Regions from separate parts of the Streptomyces sp. NPDC048639 genome, predicted to be linked through region 1. Evidence: predicted binding sites of a transcription regulator. Region 1 holds the regulator's gene; the other holds the start of a gene.
What was found. Region 1 encodes HspR, which represses chaperone genes until heat shock. Its sites were predicted from a motif close to TTGAGNNNNNNNNNCTCAA; they were not measured.
Positions count from the first base shown of each region.

Region 1 (8,330 bases):
TGCCGACACCGGTGGGGCCGAGGAAGAGGAAGGAACCGGTCGGGCGGTCGGGGTCGGCGACGCCCGCGCGGGAGCGGCGTACGGCGTCGGAGACGGCGCGTACGGCCTCGGACTGCCCGATCAGCCGCTTGCCGAGCTCCTCCTCCATGCGCAGCAGCTTCTCGGTCTCTCCCTCCAGCAGCCGGCCGGCGGGGATTCCGGTCCAGGAGCCGACCACGCTCGCGATGTCGTCCGGAGTGACCTCCTCTCCGACCATGCCCTCCAGGGCCTTCTGCTCGGCGGTGGCCTGCTCCAGCTCCTTGCGGGTCTGCGGGATGACCTCGGAGCGCAGACGGCCCGGGGTTACCCAGTCGCCGGTCTCGGGGGCCTTGCGCTCGGCCAGTTCGAGTTCGGTCTCCAGCTCGTCGAGGCGCTTCTTGAGGTCGCCGACCCGGTTGTGGATCTCCTTCTCCGCGTTCCAGCGGGCGCGCAGGCCACGCAGCTTCTCCTCCCTCTCCGCGCGGTCCTTGCGCAGCCGGTCGAGCCGCTCGCGCGCGTCCGGGGAGAGGTCCCTCTCGCGGTCCTGCTTCTTGAGGAGCTTGCGCTCCTTCTCGCCTGCCTGGGCGGCGAGAAGGGACTCCTCCTCCATCATCAACCGGTCGACGGCGCGCTGGAGTTCATCGATCTCGACGGGCGAGGAGTCGATCTCCATCTGGAGGCGGGCGGCTGCCTCGTCGACGAGGTCGATGGCCTTGTCGGGGAGGAAGCGGGAGGTGATGTAGCGGTCGGAGAGGGTGGCGGCGGCGACCAGCGCGGAGTCGGCGATCTGCACACCGTGGTGCGCCTCGTACCGGCCCTTGAGGCCGCGGAGGATCGCGATCGAGTCCTCGACGGACGGCTCGGCGACCAGCACCTGCTGGAAGCGGCGCTCCAGCGCCGGGTCCTTCTCGATCCGCTCGCGGTACTCGTCGAGGGTCGTCGCGCCGACCATGCGCAGCTCGCCGCGGGCCAGCATGGGCTTGAGCATGTTGCCCGCGTCCATGGCGGAGTCGCCGCCGGCGCCCGCGCCGACGACCGTGTGCAGCTCGTCGATGAACGTGATGATCTGGCCGTCGCTCTCCTTGATCTCGGCCAGGACGGTCTTCAGCCGCTCCTCGAACTCGCCGCGGTACTTGGCGCCCGCGACCATCGCACCGAGGTCGAGCGCCACCAGCCGCTTGTTCTTCAGCGACTCGGGCACGTCGCCCTTCACGATCCGCTGGGCCAGCCCCTCGACGACGGCGGTCTTGCCGACACCGGGCTCGCCGATGAGGACGGGGTTGTTCTTCGTACGGCGGGAGAGCACCTGGACGACGCGGCGGATCTCGGTGTCACGGCCGATGACCGGGTCGAGCTTGCCCGTGCGGGCCAGGGCCGTGAAGTCGGTGCCGAACTTCTCCAGGGCCTTGTACGTGCCTTCCGGGTCGGGCGTGGTCACGCGTCGTCCTCCGCGGATCGTCTCGAAGGCGTCGAGCAGCTTCTCGGCGCTCGCGCCCTGCCGGTCGAGGAGCTCGCCGGCCTGGCCGCCCTTGGCGGCGATGCCGATGAGCAGGTGCTCGGTGGAGATGTAGTCGTCGCCCAGCTCCTTGGCGCGCTGCCCGGCGTCGGCGACGACGGCGAGCAGGGCCCGGTCGGGCTGCGGCGCGGCGACGGTGGAGCCCTGGGCGCTGGGGAGCGAGCCGAGCAGCCGCTCGGCCCCGGACCGTACGGCCGCCATGTCGGCCTCGACGGCGGCCAGCAGGTCCTGGAGGTTCTCGTTCTCCTCGCCCTCCAGCAGCGCGAGCAGCAGGTGCACGGGGGTGAAGTCGGGGTTGCTTGCGGATACGGCGCGGCTGCTGGCGGCGCTGATGGCTTCCTGGCTCCTGGTGGTCAGCTCGGCATCCACGGGTGTGCACTCCTCCTCGTATCCCTCGGCGGCGTCGTCGCTCGGTGCGGCGGTCCGGCCGCACCGGTCCCACCCGCCCCAATCCTGCCAGATTCAACGTGCAGTAAGTTGAGTCTATTCCACTCAAGATAGAGGCGTCGAGCCCGGAATCACGCGGCGAAAGCCCGGGCGATGCGGACAGCGGCCGGACCGGCGGCCCGCGGCACAGGAGGAACGCCTCCGACGCCCGCGCCCTGACACCCACGGACGCACCCCGGCCCCCGTGGGCCGGTCCGCGTCCTCGGACGGAATCACGGCCGGCGTCGGGGCCGGGGCACGCGCCTCGGTGCCCCCTACCGCTGCTCGTCGATGACCTCCAGGTTCATGAACCGGGGCTCACGGGTGCACAGGTTCCGGAACTGCTCCGCCACCCGCCGCGTCTCCGGCAGATCGTTGTTGACCATCGCCTGCTCGTACGAGGGGAACTCGACGATGTCGACGTAGTGCGCGGGGTTGTCGCGGTCCTTGGTGTGCACCTCGCGGGTCAGCGTCCGCTTGCCCTCCGTGGCACGCATCCACTCGTCGAAGACCCGCTCCATCTCCTCCTCGCGCGTCGTCTCGTACTCGATGACCTGTACGAATGTCATGAGGCTCGGACCTCCTAGCGCTTCGCGTACTCCGCTGCCATCCCACCGGCGAAGTCGTACACCACGCACGGCTCGTCGCCGACCACCCAGGCGTCGTGCCCGGGCGCGCAGACGAACACGTCGCCGGCGCCGACCTCCGCCTCGCCACCGCCCTCGTCCATCCGGATGTGCAGACGGCCGTGTACGACCAGCGCGCTGTGGTGGACCTGGCAGCTCTTCGTCCCGGCGATCGGCGCCACGGCCTCGGACCATCGCCAGCCGGGTTCCATGGTGGCCACGGCGAAGTCCAGACCGGTGAGGTGGAGCGCTTCGACGTGGCCACTGGGGAAGTCGCGCCGTTCATCCGGCTTCTCGATGGTCTTGACTTCCAGCATGGCGGTCATGGCATACCTCCCATATGGGGCCACACCCCCATGGTGCTCCGCCTCCCGGGGGAGCCGCCAGGCGGAACGTCACCGGTCACGCAGGGGCCGAACACGGCTGCCCTGCGTGGCGTTTCCGTGCGGCCGGCGGCTCCGGACGGAAAACGCCACGGACCCCTCCCCGTTTCCGCAGGAAGGGTCCGTGGCGTCACGACATGGCGTCGCGGGCTACTCCACACCCGGCCGCTTGGGCCGCCAGACGACCAACGCGCTGGTCTGGTGGACGTCCTGATACGGCACCAGGTCGCGCCGGTACGAAGCGTGGACGGCCGCCTCCCGCTGCTGCATCGTCGCCGCCGCGCCCTCCAGGGCGTGCTGGAGTTCGGCGACGCGGGACTGCAGCGCCGCGACCTGGTTCTCCAGTTCGATGATGCGCTTGATGCCGGCGAGGTTGATGCCCTCGTCCTGGGACAGCTGCTGCACCTGCCGGAGCAGTTCGATGTCCCGGGCCGAGTAGCGGCGGCCGCGCCCGGCCGTACGGTCCGGGGACACCAGGCCCAGCCGGTCGTACTGGCGCAGGGTCTGCGGGTGCAGACCCGAGAGCTGGGCCGCCACCGAGATGACGTAGACAGGGGATTCGTCGGTGAGCTCGTAGGGATTACGGCTTCTGCCGCCCCTGCCTCCTGGCATGCCTCGGCCGTCCATCCTCATGCTCCCTTCGCGGCCTGGAAGAGCTCAGCCCGCGGATCGTGATCCGCGGTGGCCTCGGCGAACGACTCCAGGGCTTCCTTCGCCTTGTCGCCGAGATCCTTGGGTACGGCCACCTCGACGGTGACCAGGAGGTCGCCGCGCGTGCCGTCCTTGCGCACAGCACCCTTGCCACGGGCGCGCATCGTCCGCCCGTTCGGTGTGCCGGGCGGCAGCCTGAGCGTGACGGGCGGTCCGCCGAGCGTGGGGACCTTGATCTCGCCGCCCAGCGCCGCCTCCGCGTACGTCACGGGCACGGTGACGGTGAGGTTGTCCCCCTTGCGCCCGAAGACCGGGTGCGCGTGGACCTTCACCACCACGTACAGATCACCGTTCGGGCCGCCGCGCTCGCCCGGAGCGCCCTTGCCGCGCAGCCGGATCCGCTGGCCGTCCGAGACGCCCGCCGGGATGCGGACCTGCATCGTGCGGGAGCTGGTGGCGCGCCCGCTGCCCTTGCAGGTCTCGCACGGGTCCTGAGCGATCAGCCCGCGACCCCGGCACTCCACGCACGGGTCGGTGAGCGAGAAGCCGCCACCGCCGCCGCGCGAGACCTGGCCGGTGCCGACACAGGTCGGGCAGACCCGCGGCGTGCCGTTCTTGTCGCCCGTTCCGGAGCATGCCTTGCAGGCGGCGGAGCTGGACATCCGGAGCGGAACCGTGGCCCCGTCCACCGCCTCGGTGAAGCTGAGCGTCACCTCGGACTCGATGTCCTGGCCGCGGCGCGGCTGTGTACGCGCCCCGGGACCGCCGCGGTTGAACAACCCGCCGAAGACGTCGCCGAGACCGCCGCCGAAGCCGCCCGCACCGCCGGCGGCGCCGCCGCCGGGACCGCCCTGGGTGCCCCCGAAGAGGTCGCCCAGGTCGAAGTTGAAGCCGCCGGGGCCGCCCGCGCCGGGACCGGGACGGAATCCGCCGTTCCCGAACAGCGCGCGTGCCTCGTCGTACTCCTTGCGGCGCTTGGCGTCGGCCAGGACGTCATTGGCCTCGGAGATCTCCTTGAAGCGCTCCTCGGCCTTGGCGTCGCCCTTGTTGGCGTCCGGGTGGAACTCGCGGGCGAGCTTCCGGTACGCCTTCTTGATCTCCGCCTCGGTCGCGTCCTTGGGGACGCCGAGGACCTTGTAGAGGTCCTTCTCCAGCAAGTCCCTGCTCAGGCTCATCCTCGACGTCCCTCCTCTCCTCCTGCTGCTGCTCCTGCCGTTCCGTCACCCCTCGTCGGGGCCACTGCTGTCCTCGTCCGCCGACTGCGTGTCGCCGTCCGCACCGCCCTTTTGCTGCGCGCCCGGCTGGGGTTCGGCGACGGCGACCCGCGCGGGGCGGATCGTTCGCTCGCCGATGCGATACCCCGGCTGAAGGATCGACACGCACGTGGTCTCGGTGACATCCGGCGCGTAGCTGTGCATCAGCGCCTCATGGATCAGCGGGTCGAAGGGCTCGCCGTCCTTGCCGAACTGCTGCAGTCCCATCTTGGCGGCGATGGTCTCCAGCGACTCGGCGACGGACTTGAACCCGCCGAGCAGCTCACCGTGTTCCCGCGCACGGCCGATGTCGTCCAGGACCGGAAGGAGTTCGGTCAGGAGGTTCGCGGCAGCGATCTCCTTGACCGTGATCCGGTCCCGCTCGACCCGGCGGCGGTAGTTCTGGTACTCGGCCTGGACGCGCTGGAGGTCGGCCGTACGCTCGTTCAGCGCCGTACGGACCTGGTCCAACTGGGCCTGCAGGCCGACGGTCTGCAGATCATCCCCTGAGGGCCCGGCAGGGCCCGCCGATCCGGCGGGCCCCCCGGCCTTCTTTGCCTCGTCCGGTGCCTGAGGGCCCGGACCCTGCGCGGACGAGGGGGGACCCTCCTCCCCGAAGGGGGTCGAGGAGGGAGGGACGTCGGGCTGCTCGTCGAAGCCCGGGGTCTCCTCCGTCACGCGGCACCATCCTTCGGCTTCTCGTCGTCCACGATCTCGGCGTCCACGACGTCGTCGTCGGCCTTGGCACCCTCGGCGCCTGCGGCACCCGCGGCGTCACCGGCCTCGCCGCCCTCGGCCTGGGCATTGGCGTACATCGCCTGGCCCAGCTTCTGGCTGACGGCGGCGACCTTCTCGGTCGCGGTGCGGATCTCGGCCGTGTCGTCGCCCTTGAGCTTCTCCTGCAGGTCGCTGACGGCTTCCTCGACCTCGGTCTTCACCTCGCCCGGGACCTTGTCCTCGTTGTCCTTGAGGAACTTCTCGGTCTGGTAGACGAGCTGCTCGGCCTGGTTGCGGGTCTCGGCGGCCTCGCGGCGCTTGTGGTCCTCCTCCGCGTACTGCTCGGCCTCGCGCATCATGCGGTCGATGTCGTCCTTCGGCAGCGCGGAGCCGCCGGTGACGGTCATCTTCTGCTCCTTGCCGGTGCCCAGGTCCTTGGCCCCGACGTGCATGATGCCGTTGGCGTCGATGTCGAAGGCGACCTCGATCTGCGGGACGCCGCGCGGGGCCGGCGGAAGGCCGGTCAGCTCGAACATCCCGAGCTTCTTGTTGTACGCCGCGATCTCGCGCTCGCCCTGGTAGACCTGGATCTGCACGGACGGCTGGTTGTCCTCGGCCGTCGTGAAGATCTCCGAACGCTTCGTCGGGATCGTGGTGTTGCGCTCGATGAGCTTGGTCATGATGCCGCCCTTGGTCTCGATACCGAGGGACAGCGGGGTGACGTCCAGCAGCAGGACGTCCTTGACCTCACCCTTGAGGACACCGGCCTGGAGCGAGGCGCCGATGGCGACGACCTCGTCCGGGTTGACGCCCTTGTTGGCCTCCTTGCCGCCGGTCAGCTCCTTCACGAGCTCGGCGACGGCCGGCATACGGGTCGAGCCGCCGACCAGGACCACGTGGTCGATCTCGGAGAGCTGGATGCCCGCGTCCTTGATGACGTTGTGGAACGGGGTCTTGCAGCGCTCGAGCAGGTCGGAGGTGAGCTGCTGGAACTGCGCCCGGGTGAGCTTCTCGTCCAGGTGCAGCGGGCCCTCGGCGGACGCCGTGATGTAGGGCAGGTTGATCGTGGTCTCGGTGGACGAGGACAGCTCGATCTTTGCCTTCTCCGCGGCCTCACGGAGGCGCTGCAGAGCCATCTTGTCCTTGGACAGGTCGACGCCGTGGCCGTTGGCGAACTGCTTGACCAGGTAGTCGACGACGCGCTGGTCCCAGTCGTCACCACCGAGGTGGTTGTCACCGTTGGTCGCCTTGACCTCGACGACGCCGTCGCCGATCTCCAGCAGCGAGACGTCGAAGGTGCCGCCACCGAGGTCGAAGACCAGAATGGTCTGGTCTTCCTTCTCCAGGCCGTAGGCGAGAGCGGCGGCGGTCGGCTCGTTGACGATCCGCAGCACGTTCAGGCCCGCGATCTCGCCGGCCTCCTTGGTGGCCTGGCGCTCGGAGTCGTTGAAGTACGCCGGTACGGTGATGACCGCGTCGGCGACCTTCTCGCCCAGGTACGACTCCGCATCCCGCTTCAGCTTCTGCAGAATGAAGGCAGAGATCTGCTGGGGGTTGAAGTCCTTGCCGTCAAGGTCGATCTTCCAGTCGGTGCCCATGTGGCGCTTGACCGACCGGATGGTCCTGTCGACGTTGGTGACCGCCTGACGCTTCGCGACCTCGCCGACCAGCACCTCGCCGTTCTTGGCGAAGGCCACGACGGACGGCGTGGTCCTGGCGCCCTCGGCGTTGGTGATGACGGTGGGCTCACCGCCTTCGAGAACACTGACGACGGAGTTCGTCGTGCCCAGGTCGATGCCGACCGCACGTGCCATGGTTTCTGTCCTCCAGCTGACTTGAGTGGAACAGACTCAAGCGTGCATGATCCACAATTTCCTGTCAACAGAGCTGAGTCGACCTCACTCAACTCTTATGCCGGGGCTTCTGTCAGTACGCCGTCAAGCGGGACGGCCGGCGGGAGGAAAGGGTCGCCTGGGCGATGCAGATCACCGGCCGGGCGGTTTCATGGGACCTGCGATCCTGGGTAATGTCGTCAAGACTGGAAAAGTTACCGCTTAGTAAGTCTGGGAATTCCGCGCCGAGAGCGCAGGTCGTCCGTCCCCTCCCAGCTCGTCCGCAGGCCCGAGGAGCCCCGCATGCAACTCGCCGCGATCATCGTGTCGCTGGTTCTGACCGTGGTCGGCGTTGCGCTCATCGCCCGAGCCGTCGCGCAGATCTGGCACTTCGTGAAGCTGGGGCAGCCGGTCCCGGCGGGCAGCCGCACCGACGCCCCGAAACGGCGCACGATCACCCTGGCCAAAGAGTTCCTCGGCCACACCAGGATGAACCGCTGGGCCATCGTCGGCGTCGCGCACTGGTTCGTCGCCGTCGGCTTCCTGACCCTCGGGCTGACGATCGTCACCGCGTACGGCCAGCTCTTCCAGGCCGACTGGACGCTGCCGGTGCTGGGCGGCTTCCTGCCCTACGAGGTCTACACCGAGTTCATCGCTCTGGCGACGACGGTCGGCATCCTCACCCTCATGGGCATCCGGCTGCTGAGCCTGCCCTCGAAGGCGGGCAGGAAGTCACGCTTCACCGGCTCGAAGATGTGGCAGGGCTACTTCGTCGAGTACGTGATCCTGGTCATCGGCGTCTGCATCCTGGCGCTTCGCGGCCTCGAGGGCGCGCTGCACGGCGTGGACCACTACGAGGCCGCGTACTTCGCCTCGTACCCGCTGACCGCCGCGTTCGACGGCCTCTC
Region 1 is NZ_JBICVP010000007.1:224,686-233,015, forward strand. It holds gene ACGFNH_RS20920 (ATP-dependent Clp protease ATP-binding subunit) at 1-1,903, opposite strand, end outside; gene ACGFNH_RS20925 (hypothetical protein) at 2,236-2,529, opposite strand; gene ACGFNH_RS20930 (cupin domain-containing protein) at 2,544-2,903, opposite strand; gene ACGFNH_RS20935 (heat shock protein transcriptional repressor HspR) at 3,120-3,581, opposite strand; gene dnaJ (molecular chaperone DnaJ) at 3,599-4,795, opposite strand; gene grpE (nucleotide exchange factor GrpE) at 4,841-5,551, opposite strand; gene dnaK (molecular chaperone DnaK) at 5,548-7,404, opposite strand; gene ACGFNH_RS20955 ((Fe-S)-binding protein) at 7,726-8,330, shown strand, end outside.

Region 2 (8,330 bases), on a different contig from region 1:
GGAGTGGCCGTGTTGCCCGCCACGCCGTTGTGAGTCTGCTCCATCGCCCGCCCCTGCATTTTCCCCGTGTACCTGCCGAGCCTTGCCTGCTTTCCGTCACTGCACGGAGCAGGGTACGGGCACGGTGCGCACCTCGGCTACGCAGGCGGCCGGGGCCGTACGGCGAGGTGGACGGCATCCGGGACACCCCGGGCAACTGGGATCTCTTCCGTACGCACACCTACGAAACCGGCATTTCGCAGCGCTTCCTCGAATGCGGCGGACGGTCTCGCGGACCACACCGCGAGGACGCCGCCCGGCGAGAGGCGCTCCCGGCAACTGGCAAGTCCCGAAGGCCCGTAGAGGCTGTCGTTGTCCTCGGTCACGGTCCAGTCGGGTCCGTTGTCGATGTCCAGGCACAGGGCGTCGTAGTTCTCCGCAGCCTCAAGGGCGGGGGAGGTGCCGCCACCGGTCCCGCCGCGCAGGTGGGCGACCAGATCGGTGTGGAGGATCGCGCTCCGCTTGTCGGAGAGGGCGTCCGCGGTGATCCGTGCCAGCGGTCCCGAGCGGTGCCAGTCGATGACGGCCGGCTCGCGTTCGGCGACGGCGATGCGGCCCCAGCGGGGCTCCGCGGCGGCGTGTGCGAGGGAGAAGCCGACGCCCAGACCGCCGATGAGCAGGGACGGCTGTGTGCGGTCGGCGGGGAGGGCGGCGAGTGCCGCGTCGATCAGCAGCCGCTCCGAGCGCCCGTCGGAGGTGTCCATCAGGAAGCAGCCGTTGGCGATGATTTCGAAGTGCTCGCCGCGCTGACGCAGCACCACCTCGCCGTACGGGCCCTCCCGGCGGTCGACGGTGACCGGTGCGGCGGGGACGGGGGGCAGGGGCATGGTGCGCCGTCTTCCTGGGATCGGGGCGGGGGGCGTTCGGGCGCCGGTGCCACCCAGGGTAACGAGACGGTCCCGCAGCGGTCCGTGTCCGAGCCTCCGCGGGCTCAACGGGGCTGCGGGGCGCGGCTGTTGACCGGAGCGGTGGGGGCGGGGGAAGGGGCGGCGGGGGTTGCGGTGCCCGGGACGACCGACGTGACGGAAGTCATAGGGGAATCCTGTCCGCGTTGAGGGGGTTCGCAGGGGGTGCCGGGGGCGGGGAGCCTCCCGCGTCACGCTGCGGTGGGTGCGGCATCACGCTGCGGTGAGTGCGGCATCACGCTCCGGTGGGTCGGTGCCGCTCTGCGCTGAGGGGTCCAGGGGTCGGCCGATCGCCGGGACGGGGTCGGCCGGTCGCGGCAGGGCAGCGGTCCGGCGTCCAGGGCGGCCGTGCGGCCGCGGGAGCGGTCGGCGCGATCGCGGCGATCGGTCGTGGCCCGTCCGGCTGCACCGGCTCCGACCTGCACCGACGGCCTCCCCTTTCCTCCGCGCCCCGCGTGCGATCCCGCGTAGGGAGATGATCGCTCACAGCGAACACCGCCGGGGAACAGTCGAAGACCTCCGTGCATTGAGTCAATAACGCTCAACTTGAATGCCGAAAGGGAGATCATGGCTTCGACGTCCACACCGCTCACCCTGCCCGTGCTGCCGCTCGATGACGAGGTCGTCCTGCCCGGCATGGTGGTGCCCCTCGACCTGTCCGACGCCGAGGTCCGGGCCGCCGTCGAGGCCGCACAGGCCGCGGCTCGTTCATCCGGCGGCAAGCCACGGGTGCTGCTGGTCCCACGGACCGACGGCACGTACGCGGCGGTCGGCACGCTCGGCACGATCGAACAGGTCGGCCGGCTGTCCGACGGCGACCCCGGCGCGCTGATCCGCGGCGTGAGCCGGGTCCGGGTCGGGGCCGGGACCACCGGACCCGGGGCGGCCCTCTGGATCGAGGGCACCCGGATCGAGGAGGTCGTCCCCGATCCGCTGCCCGGCTCGGTCACCGAGCTGATGAAGGAGTACAAGGCCCTGGCCACGAGCTGGCTGCGCAAGCGAGGCGCCTGGCAGGTCGTGGACCGCGTCCAGCAGATCGACGACCCGGGCCAGCTCGCCGACAACTCCGGCTACTCGCCGTTCCTCACCCCCGAGCAGCGCGTCCAGCTCCTGGAGACCACCGACCCCGTCGCCCGGCTGAAGCTCGCCACCTCCTGGCTCGGCGAGCACATGGCCGAGCAGGACGTGGCCGAGTCCATCGCCAAGGACGTCCAGGAGGGGGTGGACAAGCAGCAGCGCGAGTTCCTGCTCCGCCGCCAGCTCGAAGCCGTCCGCAAGGAGCTGGCAGAGCTGAACGGCGACCCCGAGGACGAGTCCGACGACTACCGGACCCGTGTCGAGGCCGCCGATCTCCCCGATCACGTGCGCGAGGCCGCCCTCAAGGAGGTCGACAAGCTGGAGCGTGCCTCCGACCAGAGCCCCGAGGGCGGCTGGATCCGCACCTGGCTCGACACCGTCCTGGAGATGCCCTGGAGCGAGCGCACCGAGGACGCGTACGACATCCCCGGCGCCAAGTCCGTGCTCGACGCGGACCACGCGGGCCTGGAGGACGTGAAGGAGCGGATCACCGAGTACCTGGCCGTGCGCAAGCGGCGTACGGACCGCGGTCTGGGCATCGTCGGCGGCCGCCGCGGCGGTGCGGTGCTGGCCCTCGTCGGCCCTCCGGGCGTCGGCAAGACCTCGCTCGGCGAGAGTGTCGCCCGCGCCATGGGGCGGAAGTTCGTCCGCGTCGCGCTCGGCGGTGTCCGGGACGAGGCGGAGATCCGCGGTCACCGGCGTACGTACGTCGGCGCGCTGCCCGGCCGGATCGTCCGCGCCATCAAGGAGGCCGGGTCCATGAACCCGGTCGTGCTGCTCGACGAGATCGACAAGGTGGGCTCCGACTTCCGCGGCGACCCGGCCGCGGCCCTCCTCGAAGTCCTCGACCCGGCGCAGAACCACACCTTCCGGGACCACTACCTGGAGGTCGAACTGGACCTGTCCGACGTGGTGTTCCTCGCCACGGCGAACGTCCTGGAGGCCATCCCGGAGGCGCTGCTCGACCGTATGGAGCTGGTCAGGCTCGATGGCTACACCGAGGACGAGAAGGTCGTCATCGCCCGCGACCACCTGCTCGCGCGCCAGCTCGATCGGGCGGGCCTGGAGCCCGGCGAGGTCGTCCTGGAGGACGGCGCGCTGCGCCGGCTCGCGGGGGAGTACACCCGTGAGGCGGGCGTACGGAATCTGGAGCGGGCCGTTGCCCGGCTGCTCCGCAAGGTCGCGGCCCGGCACGAACTCGGCGAGCAGGAGCTGCCGGTGACCGTGGGCCCGGAGGACCTGCGGCAGTGGATCGGGCGTCCGCACCACGTACCGGAGGCGGCGCAGGACCCGGAGGAGCGGCGCACCGCCGTACCGGGTGTGGCGACCGGCCTCGCGGTGACGGGCGCGGGCGGCGACGTCCTCTACATCGAGGCGTCGCTGGCCGACCCGGAGACCGGCGGCAGCGGACTGCAGCTGACCGGCCAGCTCGGCGAGGTCATGAAGGAGTCCGCGCAGATCGCGCTCTCCTTCCTGCGCTCGCGCGGGGCGGAGTTCGAACTCCCCGTCGGTGACCTGAAGGAGCGGGGCGTGCACCTGCACGTGCCGGCCGGAGCGGTCCCGAAGGACGGGCCGAGCGCGGGCATCACGATGACCACCGCTCTGGCGTCGCTGCTGTCCGGGCGCAAGGCCCGTACCGATGTGGCGATGACGGGCGAGGTGTCGCTGACCGGGCGGGTGCTGCCGATCGGCGGGGTGAAGCAGAAGCTGCTCGCCGCGCACCGCGCCGGGATCACGACCGTGGTGATCCCCAAGCGGAACGAGGCGGATCTGGACGACGTGCCAGCCGAGGTGCTGGAGCGGCTCGACGTGCACACCGTGAGCGACGTCCGGCAGGTGCTGAAGCTGGCTCTGGAGCCCGCGCACAGCGAGCCGGAGTCGGAGGTTCCGGTCGCGGCGTGACGGACGCCGGCCGGGGCGATGCGGCCCCTTCCCTTCGGGGGGAGGGGCCGCATCCGTGTCCGGCCCCCAGCCTTCCGTCCCCGTCGGCTCCCGGCCCCTAGCCCTCCCGCCCCGCCGACTCCCGCAGGGGCAGCCGGACTTCGAACGTCGCGCCCCCGCCCGGCGTGGGCAGACAGCGGACCGTCCCCCCGTGTGCCGTGACGATCGCGGCGACGATCGACAGGCCCAGACCGCTGCCGCCGCTGGCGCGGTCCCGCCCGTCGCCGACGCGGTGGAAACGGTCGAAGATGCGCCCGGCCTCCTCCTCCGGAACGCCGGGGCCGCTGTCGGCGACCTCGACGACGGCCTGCCCCGCCTCCTCGTCCGTCCCGATGCGGACGGTCACCGGTGTGCCCACGGGGGTGTGCCGCAGGGCGTTGGACACCAGATTGGTCAGGACGCGGGCGAGGCGTACGTCGTCCCCGACGACCGTGGGCTGTGGCCCGTCCTCACCTTCGCTGCCCTCGCCGTTCTCGCCCTCGCTGTCGCTGTCGCTGTTGCCGTCGGGCGGCAGGTCGAGCCGCAGGGGGCGGTCGGGTTCGGTGGCGCGGGCGGTGGCGAGCGCGTCGACGGCCAGCGGTACGAGGTCGACCGGTTCGCTCGCCTGCGGGCGTTCCTGGTCGAGCCGGGCGAGCAGCAGCAGATCCTCCACCAGCAGCCGCATCCGCCGCCCCTCGGTCTCGATCCCGTCGAGGAGTCCGGTGATGTCCTGCCGCGATCCGGCCGCTCCGCTGCGCTGCAGTTCGACGAGACCGAGCACGGCGGCCAGCGGCGTCCGCAGCTCGTGGCCCGCGTCGGCCACGAAGCGGCGCAGCCTTTCCTGGGCGGCCGAACTCTCCGCGAACGACTGGTCGATGCGGGCCAGCATGGTGTTGAGCGTCGTCGAGAGGCGCCCGATCTCGGTGGAGGGCGGTGCGCGCTCGGGGACTCTGCGGGACAGATCGTCGCCGTCGATGATCGATTCGGCGGTCGCCTCCACATCCGCCAGCGGCTTCAGCCCGATCCGCACCACCGCGGAGCCGAGCAGCGCGAGTCCGGTCAGGACGACGGCGGTGACGATGAGTTCGATGCGGATCAGACGCCGGGTGGTGTCGTTGAGCGGCGTCAGATCGATGGCGGCGGCCACGGTTCCGCCGCCGGGCCGCTCCCGTACGAGCACCCGGTAGCGCCGGCCGTCGTCGTCCGCCGTGCCGGTGGTGAACGGCTCGCCCACAGGCGTGGATTCGACGGGGGGCAGCGCGAGCCGGGGCGCGGAGTCCTCCGCCGTACTGAAGCGGAGCTCGGTCTTCCCCGACGGGTCGCGGAACTCCACGACCGCGTGGGTGCCGACGGCCCCGGTCCGCACCAGCACGCTGCGCAGATTGTTCGGGATCCGGTTCACCTGGGGCGCGAGGACCTCCAGCAGCCCCAGCCGGTTCTGCAGGACGCGCGCCTGGTCGTCCGTGCGGTCCATCAGATAGCCGCGGAAGAGCTGGGTGCACACGACTTCGGCCGAGACCAGCCCGACGGCGCACAGCAGCAGCGCCCCGACGAGCAGCCGGGCACGGATGGAACGGGCGGCGAGCCACGCGCGGACGCGGCGCACTCCCCGCGCGAGGCGCGACCCGCGGGCCCCCGGCTCCGTCGTTCCGTCCACGGCGGACGTCATGCCGGAAGCCGCAGGCTGTAGCCGAAGCCCCGCAGCGTGTGGATCAACTGCGGCTCCACGGTGTCGATCTTGCGTCGCAGCAGGCTGATGTACGACTCCACGATCCGGGTGTCACCCGCGAAGTCGTACGCCCACACCTCGTCCAGGATCTGCGCCTTGCTGACCACGCGCCCGGCGTTGAGCAGCAGATACCGCAGCAGCTTGTACTCGGTGGGCGACAGCCGTACGGGCCGTCCCGACCGCCGTACGTCACAGGTCTCCTCGTCGAGTGCGAGATCGGCGAAGCGCAGCACCGGGTCGGCCGCTTCCTGCGGCTGCGGGCCGCGGGTGCGCCGCAGGACCGCGCGGATACGGGCGACGACCTCGTCCAGACTGAACGGCTTGGTCACGTAGTCGTCCCCGCCCGCACCCAGGCCGACGATCTTGTCGTGCGTCGTGTCGCGCGCGGTCAGGAAGACGACGGGCATGTGGAGCCCGCGGGCGCGCAGCGTGCGGGTGAGCTCGAAGCCGTTGAGGTCGGGCAGCATCACATCCAGCACGATCAGATGCGGCCGCCGCCGCTGCGCCTCCTCCAGTGCCTCCTTCCCGGTGCCGGCCGTGGTGACGTCGAAGCCCACATGGCGCAGGCTCGCGGCGAGCAGCCCGGCGATGGTCGCCTCGTCGTCGACGACGAGCAACCGGGTCGGGCTCTCCTGGGAGTGGGCGGTCGATGCGGGCACGCGGTCTTCCTCGTTCGGGGGAGGGCTTCTTCCTACGCGGTGCGGCACCGGTCGGGCAAAGGGGGAGCCCGGATTTTCAGGGTTCTTTCAGGTTGCTTGCACCCTGCCTGCGCATCGGCTTGCTGGGATCCCTCGCGTCGGACGCCATCGCGTGACGCACAGGAAGAGAACTCATCGATGATCAAGCTGACCTCGTTCAGCATGCGAAACCGCGCCCTGGTCGCGTTCGTCATGCTGGCGATCACCGGGGTGGGGCTGCTGGCCCTCCCCTCATTGCGGCAGCAGATGATGCCGGACGTCTCCTTCCCCAAGGTCTCGGTCACGGCCTCCTATCCGGGAGCTTCGCCGCAGGTCGTCGAGGACCAGGTCGCCGTGGCGCTGGAACAGGCCGTACGGGACGCGGACGGCGTGCTGTCCGTCACCACCACCTCGCGGTCCGGATCCGCTTCCGTCGTCGCCGAGTTCGACTTCGGGGTCTCGGCGGACGACAGCACCGCGACACTGCGGGACGCGGTCAACGAGGTGGAGCCGCGGCTCCCCGACGGGGTGGAGACCGAGGTCGTGGCCGGGTCCACGGAGGATCTGCCCGCGGTCCAGCTCGCGGCCGCCCGGGGCACGGGGGACGGCGGGAAGGACACGGACGCCGGGGACGGGGGCGCGGAGGACCGGGGTGCCGAGGGCGAGGACACCGCGGACGACGACGCCCAGGACGGGGCCGGGGAAGCCGACGGCAAGGCCGGAAAGGACAGCGAGGACGGCGAGGGCGGCAGGGACGAGGCGGAGGACGCGGACGGCGAGAAGGCGTTCGCCGACCGCCTCGACTCCGCGGTCGTACCCGAGCTCGAAGCCATCGACGGCGTACGCGAGGTGAAGGTCACCGGTGTCCGGGACGAGCGTGTGACGGTGACGCTCGACAGCGACGCCCTCGCGGACGCCGGGCTCACCCCGGCCGACGTCACCCAGTCCCTGCAGAACGCCGGCGCCGTCCTGCCCTCAGGCGCTCTCACCGAGGACGACACGAGCTACGCGGTCTCCGTCGACGGCGAACTGGGCTCGGTCAAGGACCTGCGCGAGCTGTATGTGACCCCGTCCGGCAGCGGAGCGGCGACCGGTGCCGGGGCCGGTGCCACGGGTCGTACGGGCGATGCGCCCCGGTCGGGCGCGCAGTCCGGCGGACCGAACGGCGGGCAGTCCGGCGCACCGTCCGGCGCGCAGAGCGGCGACGCGCCGGCGGCCGGAGCGGGCAAGTCCGCCGAACCGGTGCGCCTGGAGGACGTCGCCACCGTCCGGCAGGCTCTCGCGCCCTCCACCACCCTCACCCGCACCAACGGCGAACCCACCCTCGGCGTCGCCGTGACCCCACAGCCGGACGCCGACACCGTCGGCATCTCCCACGCCGTACGCGACGCCCTGCCCGGACTGGAGAAGAAGCTCGGTGACGGCGCCGATCTGACCGTGGTCTTCGACCAGGCCCCGGCGGTGGAGAAGTCCATCGACGACCTGACCACCGAGGGCGGGCTCGGCCTGGCCTTCGCCGTCGTGGTGATCCTGCTCTTCCTGGTGTCCGTGCGGTCCACGCTCGTCACGGCGGTGTCCATACCGCTGTCCGTGCTGATCGCCCTGATCGCGCTGTGGGCGTGGGACTACACCCTCAACCTCCTCACCCTGGGCGCCCTGACGGTCGCCGTCGGCCGGGTGGTCGACGACTCGATCGTCGTCCTGGAGAACATCAAGCGGCACCTCGGCCTCACCCGGGACAAGGGCAGGGCCGTCACCGACGCCGTACGCGAAGTGGCGGGCGCCGTCACCTCGTCCACCGTGACGACGGTCGCGGTGTTCCTGCCCATCGCGTTCGTCGGTGGCATCGTCGGCCAGCTCTTCGGGCCGTTCGCGATCACGGTGACGGTCGCTCTGCTCGCCTCGCTGCTCGTGTCGCTGACGGTGGTGCCCGTCCTCGCGTACTGGTTCCTCAAGGCGGCACCCGCGGGGGAGAGGGACGAG
Region 2 is NZ_JBICVP010000003.1:433,272-441,601, reverse strand. It holds gene ACGFNH_RS10250 (response regulator transcription factor) at 1-44, opposite strand, end outside; gene ACGFNH_RS10245 (spermidine synthase) at 138-866, opposite strand; gene lon (endopeptidase La) at 1,512-3,923, shown strand; gene ACGFNH_RS10235 (sensor histidine kinase) at 4,021-5,598, opposite strand; gene ACGFNH_RS10230 (response regulator transcription factor) at 5,607-6,329, opposite strand; gene ACGFNH_RS10225 (efflux RND transporter permease subunit) at 6,507-8,330, shown strand, end outside.
Region 2: the regulator HspR is predicted to act here: its motif matches at 1,471-1,489, upstream of lon (endopeptidase La).